2 regions of the Cobetia sp. L2A1 genome follow, and region 2 is predicted to be linked to the other one. Evidence: riboswitches for the same ligand, from Rfam matches in the RefSeq annotation. Region 2 holds a riboswitch; the other holds the start of a gene.
The links. A riboswitch is a leader RNA that binds a small molecule or an ion and turns the genes downstream of it on or off. The one in region 2 is predicted to bind thiamine pyrophosphate.

Region 1 (5,138 bases), 1.7 Mb from region 2:
CACACAGAAAGTGGTCGAGCTGAATCAGGACTTCGCCAAGAAGAGTCAGGAACTGGCTGAAACCAATGCCAAGAAAGGTCAGGAGATGGCTGAGAATAATGCCAAGTCTGCCTCCGAGACCATGCAGAAAGCCGCCAAGTAAGCGACATCTGCTCACAGCTCTCGATTGAGGGAGCTGTATAAAAACGCCCATCCGGCCTTCCGGGTGGGCGTTTGTGTGTCTGGAACTTGTCACTGTTGTCATTTGCATGGCTCGTAGCACGGTATAGAGCTCTCGTTCTGTAGAGTACGCCACACTCGAGGCTATCCAATATCATCGACGAGTACGCGCCGGATGCTAGCGGCGAGCGTCGCCTTGCGCCACAATGGCAGGCCATGCCGCTTTGCGCGGTACCATTTGATCAGTGACAGGTGATAGTCATGGCACAGGCCACAGCGCGTCATATTCTCGTTTCCAGTGAAGAACAGTGTGCAGCCCTCAAGACCGAGATCGAAAATGGTCGTGATTTTGCTGATGCTGCTCGTGAGCACTCTTCTTGCCCGTCCGGTCGTAGCGGCGGTGATCTGGGTGCCTTTGGCCCGGGCATGATGGTCAAGGAATTCGATGCAGTCGTATTCAGTGCACCGATCAATGCCGTGCAAGGTCCGGTGAAGACCCAGTTCGGTTACCATCTTCTGGAAGTGACCAGCCGCACCTGATCATTCGGTGAGCGGTAGACGGCGCGCTGGCAAGTAGCGTGTCAGAAGATATGGATAAAACGAAAACGCCCTCAGCCATTTATGGCTGAGGGCGTTTTTCATGTTGGCATTATCGTGTAGCGAAAAGCATCAGACCTCCTGGTAAAGCTGGCTGCCTTCGCGCTTGAATTTCTCGGCCTGCTCCTGCATGCCTGCCTTGACACTATCGGGGTCACCATTCAGTCCGTGCTCATTGGCATAGTCGCGGACTTCCTGAGAGATTTTCATCGAACAGAACTTCGGCCCGCACATGGAGCAGAAGTGGGCGACCTTGGCGGAGTCCTTGGGCAGCGTCTCATCGTGGAAGCTGCGCGCGGTGTCCGGGTCCAGCCCCAAATTGAACTGGTCTTCCCAACGAAACTCGAAGCGCGCCTTGGAAAGGGCATTGTCTCGACGCTGAGCGCCCGGGTGTCCCTTGGCCAGGTCAGCAGCGTGTGCGGCGATCTTGTAGGTGATGATGCCTGTCTTGACATCATCCTTGTTAGGCAGGCCCAGGTGCTCTTTCGGTGTGACGTAGCAGAGCATGGCGCAGCCGAACCAGCCGATCATCGCGGCACCGATGCCCGATGTGATGTGGTCGTAACCCGGTGCAATATCAGTGGTCAGCGGTCCGAGCGTGTAAAAGGGTGCCTCATCACACTCGGTAAGCTGCTTGTCCATATTCTCTTTGATCAAGTGCATCGGAACATGCCCCGGCCCCTCGATCATGACCTGAACGTCATGCTTCCAGGCAATCCTGGTCAACTCCCCCAGCGTTTCCAGTTCGGCGAACTGGGCCGCATCATTGGCGTCTGCCACCGAGCCCGGGCGCAGGCCATCACCCAGCGACAGGCTGATATCGTAGGCCTTGCAGATCTCACAAATAGCTTCGAAATGCGTATAGAGGAAGCTTTCCTCGTGATGGGCGAGGCACCATTTGGCCATGATCGAGCCGCCGCGCGAGACAATCCCGGTAACTCGACTGGCGGTTAGCGGCACATAGCGCAGCAGTACACCGGCGTGAATGGTGAAGTAATCCACACCCTGTTCGGCCTGCTCGATCAATGTGTCGCGGAAGATATCCCAGTCGAGGTTTTCTGCCGCGCCATCGACCTTTTCGAGTGCCTGATAGATAGGCACTGTTCCGATGGGAACTGGCGAGTTACGCAGGATCCACTCGCGCGTTTCGTGGATATTGGTGCCAGTAGAAAGGTCCATGATGGTATCGGAGCCCCAGCGTATGCCCCAAGTCATCTTGTCGACCTCTTCCTCGATGGAGGAGGTCACTGCCGAGTTGCCTAGATTGCCATTGATCTTCACCAGGAAGTTACGTCCGATGATCATCGGCTCACTTTCTGGATGATTGATATTGGCGGGAATGATGGCACGGCCACGTGCGACTTCTTCGCGCACGAATTCCGCTGTAATTTCTGTCGGTAGACTGGCGCCGAAGCTATGGCCGGGGTGTTGATGGCCGAGAATCGCTTCTACGGCCTCGCTACCCTTGTATTCTTCACGCATGGCAATGCGGCGCTGATTCTCGCGGATGGCGATGTATTCCATCTCGGGAGTAATGATGCCCTGACGAGCATAGTGAAGCTGAGTAACGTTCTTGCCTGCCAGTGCGCGGCGAGGGCGGTGATCAAGCTCGAAGCGAAGTGAAGACAGACGTAAATCAGTCTGGCGAATACGTCCATATTCACTGCTTAATTGAGTGAGCTGTTCGGTATCATTGCGTTCTTCGATCCAGTGCTCGCGAAGCGGTGCCAGACCGCGCCGAATATCGATTTCCACGGCTGGATCGGTATAAGGCCCTGATGTGTCATAGACAACAATCGCCGGATTTTCTTCCAGCCCATTGGCTGTCTGAGTCGGGGAGCAGACTATCTCGCGCATGGGAACACGAATGTCTGGGCGAGAGCCTTCGATGTAGATCTTGCGAGAACCACTCATGGGCGCAATGGCTGCGTCATCGACACGCGCTTCACTGGCCAGGTGACGGCTACCATCTTTTCGATCGGTGCGGGCGCGAGCCTTGGGTACGCTCTTGTCTTCAGTGCTCCGATCGCGAGCGTTTTCATCTTGTGTAGATGTGGCAGTACTCATGCAGGTCTCCTCATAGGGGCGGCGTCATGGGACGTCATCATGGGAAGACCGTGCGTAGGGAAGGGATGGCGTCTGTATTGACCCAGTATCAATCATGAGATCCAGAGCAGGACAGCGCCGCACGAAGCGGCATACCATCAGCTTGATTCCTACGCCGGTCCTAACCGGTTCAGGTTCCACGGGACCCCTTGCTGGCAACTCTCGTCTGTCAGGACAGCGAGGCGATGCATGCAGGATCTCAGCCGGTTCCACCAGCACCCCGTCAAGCGTCTTCAGATATTCAATGGCAGAAATGCGTTGGCACCGTAGAGGCATTTCCCATTCAGGATCTGACATCCTGTTTTATATTTAAATTATCTAAATGATAATATTATTATCCGTGAGGCTAATGATAAGCATTTAGTTACGATCCAGTCCCATTTGCCAAAAATCGATTTCCAGGCGCGTGGCATCACGGAATACATCAACCAATTCACCGAGTCGTCGCTCTGACACTTCAGATAGGCGAGCATTCAGCCACTCACGTTCGGCTTCCACGGCTTGCTTGAAGTCGTCGCTGGAGTACATGGCGATCCAGTCGGCATAAGGGTTGTCTTCGATCAGAGTGCTGTCCTGGTCCAGTAACCATTCGGCAATTTCACCGTAACCGATCAGACAGGGCGCCAGAGCAACATGCAAATCGAGCAGGTCGCCGCGCTGGCCACAGTCCAGAACGTAGCGTGTATAAGCGAGCGTGGCACGGGATTCAGGCAATTCACTCAGGTCATCCTCGCTAATACCCCATTCGGCGCAGTAGCCGATATGCAGCGTAAGCTCGGTATTGAGGATGGTGTCGAGACTGGCAGTGGCTTGGCGTAACTCGGAGAGGCTGCGGCTCTTGTAAGCTGCTAGTGCCCAGGCACGCGCAAAGTGAATCAGGAACAGGTAGTCCTGCTGAAGGTAGTGGCGAAAGGTATCTTCTGGCAGGCAGCCTTTACCTAGCTGGCTCACGAAATCATGCTGCAGATAGTCCTGCCACTCATCGGTGCAGGCGTCTGTCAGGTCTTTAAAGCTAGGCATCGACGTCTCCCTCTGTGAGCATTCCGCTAACCCTGGGCGGGTAGTTGCGGTGCATTGGCTCAAGCGGGCTGATACCGGAAGGAGACAAGAAGGCGACATATGCCGAATGAGGCATTGGCCGATGGACGGCATTCCTTCTCGCTTGATTCCTACGCCGGTACTAGCCGGATCAGGTTCGGCGGGCTCGTCACTTACGCAAGACCGATCTTGTTATCGGTATTTGCACATGACATCTCAGCCGGTGTTACCGGCACCCCGTCAAGCTATGGCTCGAGTGTAACAGTCTGAGGTCTCACGGGAAGAGGGGCGTGCAAGGATCTATATACGACTTTGGGAGGCCGCTGACAGGTTCAACTGATTAGAAAGGGAGAAGAGTGCTCCTTCATGAGAGCAGGAAAATCGAGTGCAAGTTGCTCAAGATCTTCAGGTTCATCGACATCCCAGCTAACGGGCAGGCAGTACGTCGCTCGCCCAGCGTGAGTAAGCTGAGTGAGTGTCTCGAGGCATACATTGGCATGGCTCCAGCGAGCCAGGGAGAAGGCGTCGGGACAGGGCTGGTTCAAGCCTATCAGTCCATAACCGCCATCTTTCGAGGGCTGCAGCACGGCATCGTGCAATGCCAGTTCATCCGCAGCTTCTCGCAGTCGCTGGCTGTCTAGCGCAGGTAGGTCGGAGCCCATCAGCATCACTGGCCCGTTGGGCAGATGGCGTGCCATCGCCTGTTGCATGCGCTCACCTAGCGTCCCCTCCGGTTGAGCTTCGAGTGTGATGCGAATCGTATTCGGCTCATGCACCAGGCCATGTGACAACTCACGATCCAATTCTGCCATCAGCGGTGCAAGAGAAGCATCCAGGCGCGCAGCCTGCGGGGAAGGCGTCAGCATCAGAATGACATCTCCCAGATTGGCTGCTTGCGCCTCTCTCAGCGTTCTCAACAGCATGCGCGAATAGAGTTGGGCGGCACCTTGTGCGCCTAGCGCCGGAATCAAGCGCGTCTTGCACTGACCCGGCACAGGGAGGCGCCCGAAGATAATCAGCGTCGGCTTCGCTAGAGGCATGCGAGGGGTGTCGTAGCCGGTGGCCTCCGATGCTACTGATGTACATTCACCTGCAATGAGTGACGACTGGGTGAAAAACATGGAATCAAGCATGGGGCAGCTGTTGTTGATCGCTGGCTAACGCAGCAGCGCGATAACCATATATACGCGCTAGCGTCACGGGAGAAACACCACACCAGGCTGCCAGGCGCAGGCCCC
Region 2 (5,138 bases):
CGCCTTTGCACAGGCGCTCTGCCACCTGATCAGCACGCTCGCCGTGCAAGCCAGGGCACAACAGCACGAATTCCTCTCCTCCGTAGCGACCCACCAGGTCTTCGCTGCGCAGAATACTCTGCAAGCGCCTGACCAACTCCTTCAGTATCTGATCCCCCGCCGGCCGCCCCCAGGTGTCGTTGATGAGACCGAGGTGATCGACATCGACCATCATCACGCTCATTGGCCCGATATCGACCAACATGCCGCGACCTTGATCGATCAGCTCACCGCGGCTCAGCGCACCAGTCAGTTCATCAAAGCGTACGCCAGATTCGAACCGCTGCCGCAGTCGATCAGACGACCACCCCATCTGCACCAGCACTAGCGTAAAGAAGATAGTCAGCACACACAGGTTGATGACCCGGAACGCAAAAGCCCAGCCAGCTGACAACGGATTCACTGCACCTTCCATCATCAATACCAGGTAGGCTGCCAATGGCATGCATAGGCAGGCCGCACACAGCATCACACGCCGCGTGAACGATGTACGGATGCTATAGATGCATAGCAAGGCACCGAAATAGAAGTAGTCAAAACCTGCTTCTGGCCCGAAATAGCGCAAGGAGAAGCTGATCTGGGCACAGGTACCCAAGGCCAGCAGATTGGCTGCCAGTACTTCACGGCGCGCACGATGCAGCTGCAGACACACGAGGTCGACGACCAGCATGGCGAGATTCAACGCCAGAATGGTCATCTCTCCCAGCCACAACATCATGATGGAATAGAAGAGATGACAGGCAACCGCTAGCGTATAGACCACATTGAACGTGGCATGGAAGGTTTTCTCGTCCGACGTGAGACCGGGCGGAAAATGCTCAAAGCGCATCAGGAAGTGCGCGAGATGGGGATGTGGACTGGCCATGAGATCAACTCCTGCGCTGCTGGTCACAAGCGGTGACCAGACTCTGTCATGCACATATGCCATGCACACATTGGCCTGACATGACCAGAGTACGATATTCCTCAGTCGAAAGGTGATCAGCACATTACACGCACCCCGCCTTCTCTTCCCTCCACTCCCCATAAGAAAGTATCAGTGCAAGCGCAACCCCACTTTCGTGATGCGATTACCCTCTACCTCATTCACCACCCAGTGAATGCCATGCCAATCGACATCATCACCGACCACCGGTACTCCACCAACGCGACGTGTGATGAACTCCCCGATCGTCAGCTGCTGTTCACCCTGTGAAAGAGTCAGACCATAGACATCAGCAATATCTTGCATGCTGGCTCCTCCCTCCAGTGTAAAGGTGCCGAAGAACGCGCGTTGCTCATGCTGCAGACTCTCGCCATTGAACATGCGATTGAGGCTCGGCACGTCACAGGAACGTCCTACCACGCACAGCACATCCTGCTGATGCAGACAGGTACTGCCTTTGGGATGTATCAACACCTTGGAGCGAAATAGCGCCCCCACCTTGGCACCCGAGGGGAAGCGCAGCATGCGCAGTGCGACACCTTCGAGCGCCGTGTTATCGACGCGATAGACCAGCATCTCGTAATCATTGACCGACATGATACCGAGCAGATTACGCCGACTAGGCTGAGCACCCGGTGGCACAATCACCTTGAGCCAGCGTGCCATTGGTGCCAGCGATGAGCCCTGAACCAGCAACGAGATGATCACGACGAAGAACGCGACATTGAAATAAACAGCCGCATTCTCCACACCAGTGATCACCGGGAAAATGGCTAGCACGATAGGCACCGCCCCTCTTAGCCCTACCCAGCTGATAAACCATAATTCTCGCCAACGGAAGCGGAAGAAGGGCTTGAGACAGAGGATAACCGCCAGCGGGCGCACCACCAGAATCAGCGCGAAACTCAAGGCAGCCGCAGGCAGCGCAAATTGCAGCATGGTGGATGGTGAGACCAGAAGTCCTAACATCAGGAACAGTACAATTTGCGATAGATGTGCCAAGCCATCATGGACAGGCAGAATATGTTCGAGATGGCGCCCCGGAAGGTTGCCAACCATCAGGCCACATAGATAGATGGCGAGAAAACCACTGCCACCCAGCTCATTGGTGGTCGCAAAGAGACTCAACCCCAGTGCCAGCGCCAATAGCGAATAAAGGCCAGGAGCCAGATCCAGATAACGCATCAGACGCGCAATCACCCAGCCGCCACCCAACCCCATGCCGGCTCCTACCCCGAACTGCAGCAGGAAACTCACCACGCCAGCAGCCACACCGGTTAGCTGCCCAGTCAGGATTTCGGCCAACGTGATCGTCAGGAAGATCGCCATCGGATCGTTGGTACCGGATTCGATTTCAAGTGTCGCACCAACGCGCTCGTTCAAGTGAACGCTCTGTCCACCAAGTAGCGAGAAGACAGCAGCCGCATCAGTCGAACCAACGATTGCCCCGACCAGCAAGCCTTCTATCAAGGTGAGATCAAACAGCCACATGGCCAGCAGACCAACCAGTCCGCTGGTAATGAAGACACCAAAGGTGGCAAGGAACAGCGCAGGTTTGAGACCTGCACGGAAGGTAGAGAGTCGAGTACGCAGACCGCCATCGAGCAAGATGAGCGCCAAGGCAAGGTTGCCGATCAAATAGGCTGTAGAGGCATCGTCAAACTGAATGCCAAGTACGCCATCTTCGCCGGCCAACATACCAAGGCCAAGAAACAACAGCAGCAGCGGCGTGCCCAGCCGCGCTGATACACGGCTAGCCAATACGCTCAGTGCGATCAGCATCCCTGCCAACAAGAAGTAATAATTCAGGTTCTCTACCACGTTCTCTCCCCCGCCATGCCCTGCACCAGATCTCGAGTGACGTCCGCGACGACTCACGGACAGTATTCCATGTCGACGCCGGGGTTGCAGAGAAATTTCTCAGCCATTCATGCACTTGCAGCTACCGGCCCGCGCACCTTGCTCAAGGGAGGCTTCGCGGAGATACCCAAGCAGGCACGGCGGCAAGTGCGGTAAACGACAACGGACCAAACGCCTCCATGGCCCACAGCAAAGCGCGGCAAAGTCCGCGCTGCCCTTCAATATCGACCATCCTGCCATGCCGAGAATAACCCGCCATGAACGCCTGACGCTGGGTGGACGTTTCCAACAGCAACTCGATCAATGCCCAATCGAACTCGATAGGCGCCCATACCAGCGCCTCCCAGTCGCTCCAGACCCACCCGGTGGCAGCACACAGATACTGATCGCCGCGCATATCCGGCAGACTCCAGACCGCGCGACTCGGTTGACTGAAGGTGCGTGTCAGTAAATCACCAAGCTCCGCCCGCCGCGGGTGCTGACCCAGGAAACGAATGACACGTGCATTCCAGTGCAATAATGGCATCGGCTGTGCCAACGGCTGACCGAAGCCTGAGACCGTATCCTGATGCAAACGTCCCAACTGATCACCGAGGAGTTCACAGAAGGTGGCGCTGAGATCACTGGGCTGCCCACTGGACCACGGCAGATGCCAGACCGGCGCACCATCGAGACGCCCGAGATAGGTCAGTGGAAGTGGTGGTAGTGGTAAACGCGCCGGCAACGCACCCGCCAGATGCGTCAGTGCCTCAGGCTGACGCCAGCGATCAGCCCCGAATACACCCCGCATCGCGCGCCAGAAGGGATCATTATCGGGACCAGTGCGCGCCAGCTTGATGATGCCCGGCGTGCCTCCCCGCTGCCGCCAAAGCCAATTGGCACTGTCCGGCCATGCCAGTGCCAGCGGCTCAAGCGATTGACCGAGATAGATGGATAATCTGCGAGTCAGGGCGTCTTCTGGCCAACCGCGCGGAAGCGGCCCCGAAGAGGTATCGGGGCGCTGTGGTGGCACAGGATAGTGCGAGCAGCTCGAGAGATCCGAAGTGTCAGGCATGGCGATCTCCAATGGCAACAAGGCTCCAACAACATGTTCAACAGCATACCCAACGGAATGCCACGCGGCATAGCATCACGTTTATCCGGTAATGACCGTGACTTGAGACGATGATTTGAGACGATGACTAATCAAGTCACCACACCCGACGATGGCAGGGATGCAACCAGCAAGGCGGTAACGTTACACTGTGCACTGGATGGGGGTGCCCGGTGACGGGCTGAGAGCCACTGCGCACGACGCGACACGGCAACCCCTGGAACCTGATCCGGTTGATACCGGCGGAGGGAATCCTGGGCGCCTGCCTGCTAGTCAAGGCGTCCTGCGTGCTTCCTCCTGCCGGCACGCCGCATGACTTCGGACTACATTGTGTCGCTGGGACTTACCCTCAATAACGCTCGCATTGACTACGCTGGCCACACGCTATTTCGCGACCTGACGGCGCGTCTTGATGCCGGCAGCTGGACAGCGCTGCTCGGACGCTCCGGCTGCGGCAAGAGCTCACTATTGCGGCTGTTGGCAGGTCTCGAGATGCCGGACCACCATCAGCTTGAACTACACACCGATGATGGCCACCCTCTATCTGGTCGAGTGGCGTGGATGGCTCAGCAGGATTTGCTGCTCCCCTGGCGGCGTGTGCTGGACAATCTGTGCCTGGGGGATGACCTCCACGGGCGCCCACGCAACATCGCTCGCGCACGCGAGCTATTGGCTGCAGTTGGGCTAGCGGGGCGCGAGAAAGCCTGGCCAGATACCCTCTCCGGTGGGCAGCGTCAGCGAGTCGCACTGGCGCGCACTCTCTATCAGGAAGCCCCGGTCGTCATGATGGACGAGCCCTTCTCTGCCGTAGATGCCATCACACGCCTTGAGTTACATGATCTCGCTAGCCGCCTGCTGGAAGGTCGCACCGTATTGATGGTCACGCACGACCCCCTTGAGGCGCTGCGCCTTGCGGATCAACTGTTACTGCTACGCCCAGCTACACGCGAAAGCCATGGCGCCGTACTCGATCGCCTGCCGGGGATGTCACCGCCGCGGCCCGTCCCTCTTGACGCACCTGCCCTGCAACAGGCGCAGGCCGAATTGATCGCGCGACTGCGAGACCCGAGTGAGGCCTTTATTCCGGCAACCACGAAGGTGCACGCATGAAGCGTCTGCATGCACTCCGTCACCTATTGATCAGCACTTGCGTCCTGCTGGGTCTCTGGCAGTTGGTCATCGTCATCACCGAAGTGCCCCCCTACATTCTGCCCGCCCCAC

Region 1: linked by a shared signal. The riboswitch ahead of tenA (thiaminase II) and the one ahead of GQR90_RS05955 (ABC transporter ATP-binding protein) in region 2 are both predicted to bind thiamine pyrophosphate.

Annotation. Positions count from the first base shown of each region.
Region 1 covers NZ_CP047025.1:3,110,665-3,115,802, reverse strand. Annotated here, with positions in the region: gene GQR90_RS13320 (phasin family protein) at 1-142, shown strand, start outside; gene GQR90_RS13315 (peptidylprolyl isomerase) at 421-699, shown strand; gene thiC (phosphomethylpyrimidine synthase ThiC) at 829-2,670, opposite strand; TPP riboswitch at 2,953-3,095, opposite strand; gene tenA (thiaminase II) at 3,223-3,882, opposite strand; TPP riboswitch at 4,012-4,150, opposite strand; gene GQR90_RS13300 (TIGR04282 family arsenosugar biosynthesis glycosyltransferase) at 4,233-4,940, opposite strand; gene GQR90_RS13295 (TIGR04283 family arsenosugar biosynthesis glycosyltransferase) at 5,026-5,138, opposite strand, start outside.
Region 2 covers NZ_CP047025.1:1,377,894-1,383,031, reverse strand. Annotated here, with positions in the region: gene GQR90_RS05970 (GGDEF domain-containing protein) at 1-904, opposite strand, end outside; gene GQR90_RS05965 (potassium/proton antiporter) at 1,076-2,785, opposite strand; gene GQR90_RS05960 (hypothetical protein) at 2,928-3,878, opposite strand; TPP riboswitch at 4,070-4,185, shown strand; gene GQR90_RS05955 (ABC transporter ATP-binding protein) at 4,230-5,027, shown strand; gene GQR90_RS05950 (ABC transporter permease) at 5,024-5,138, shown strand, end outside.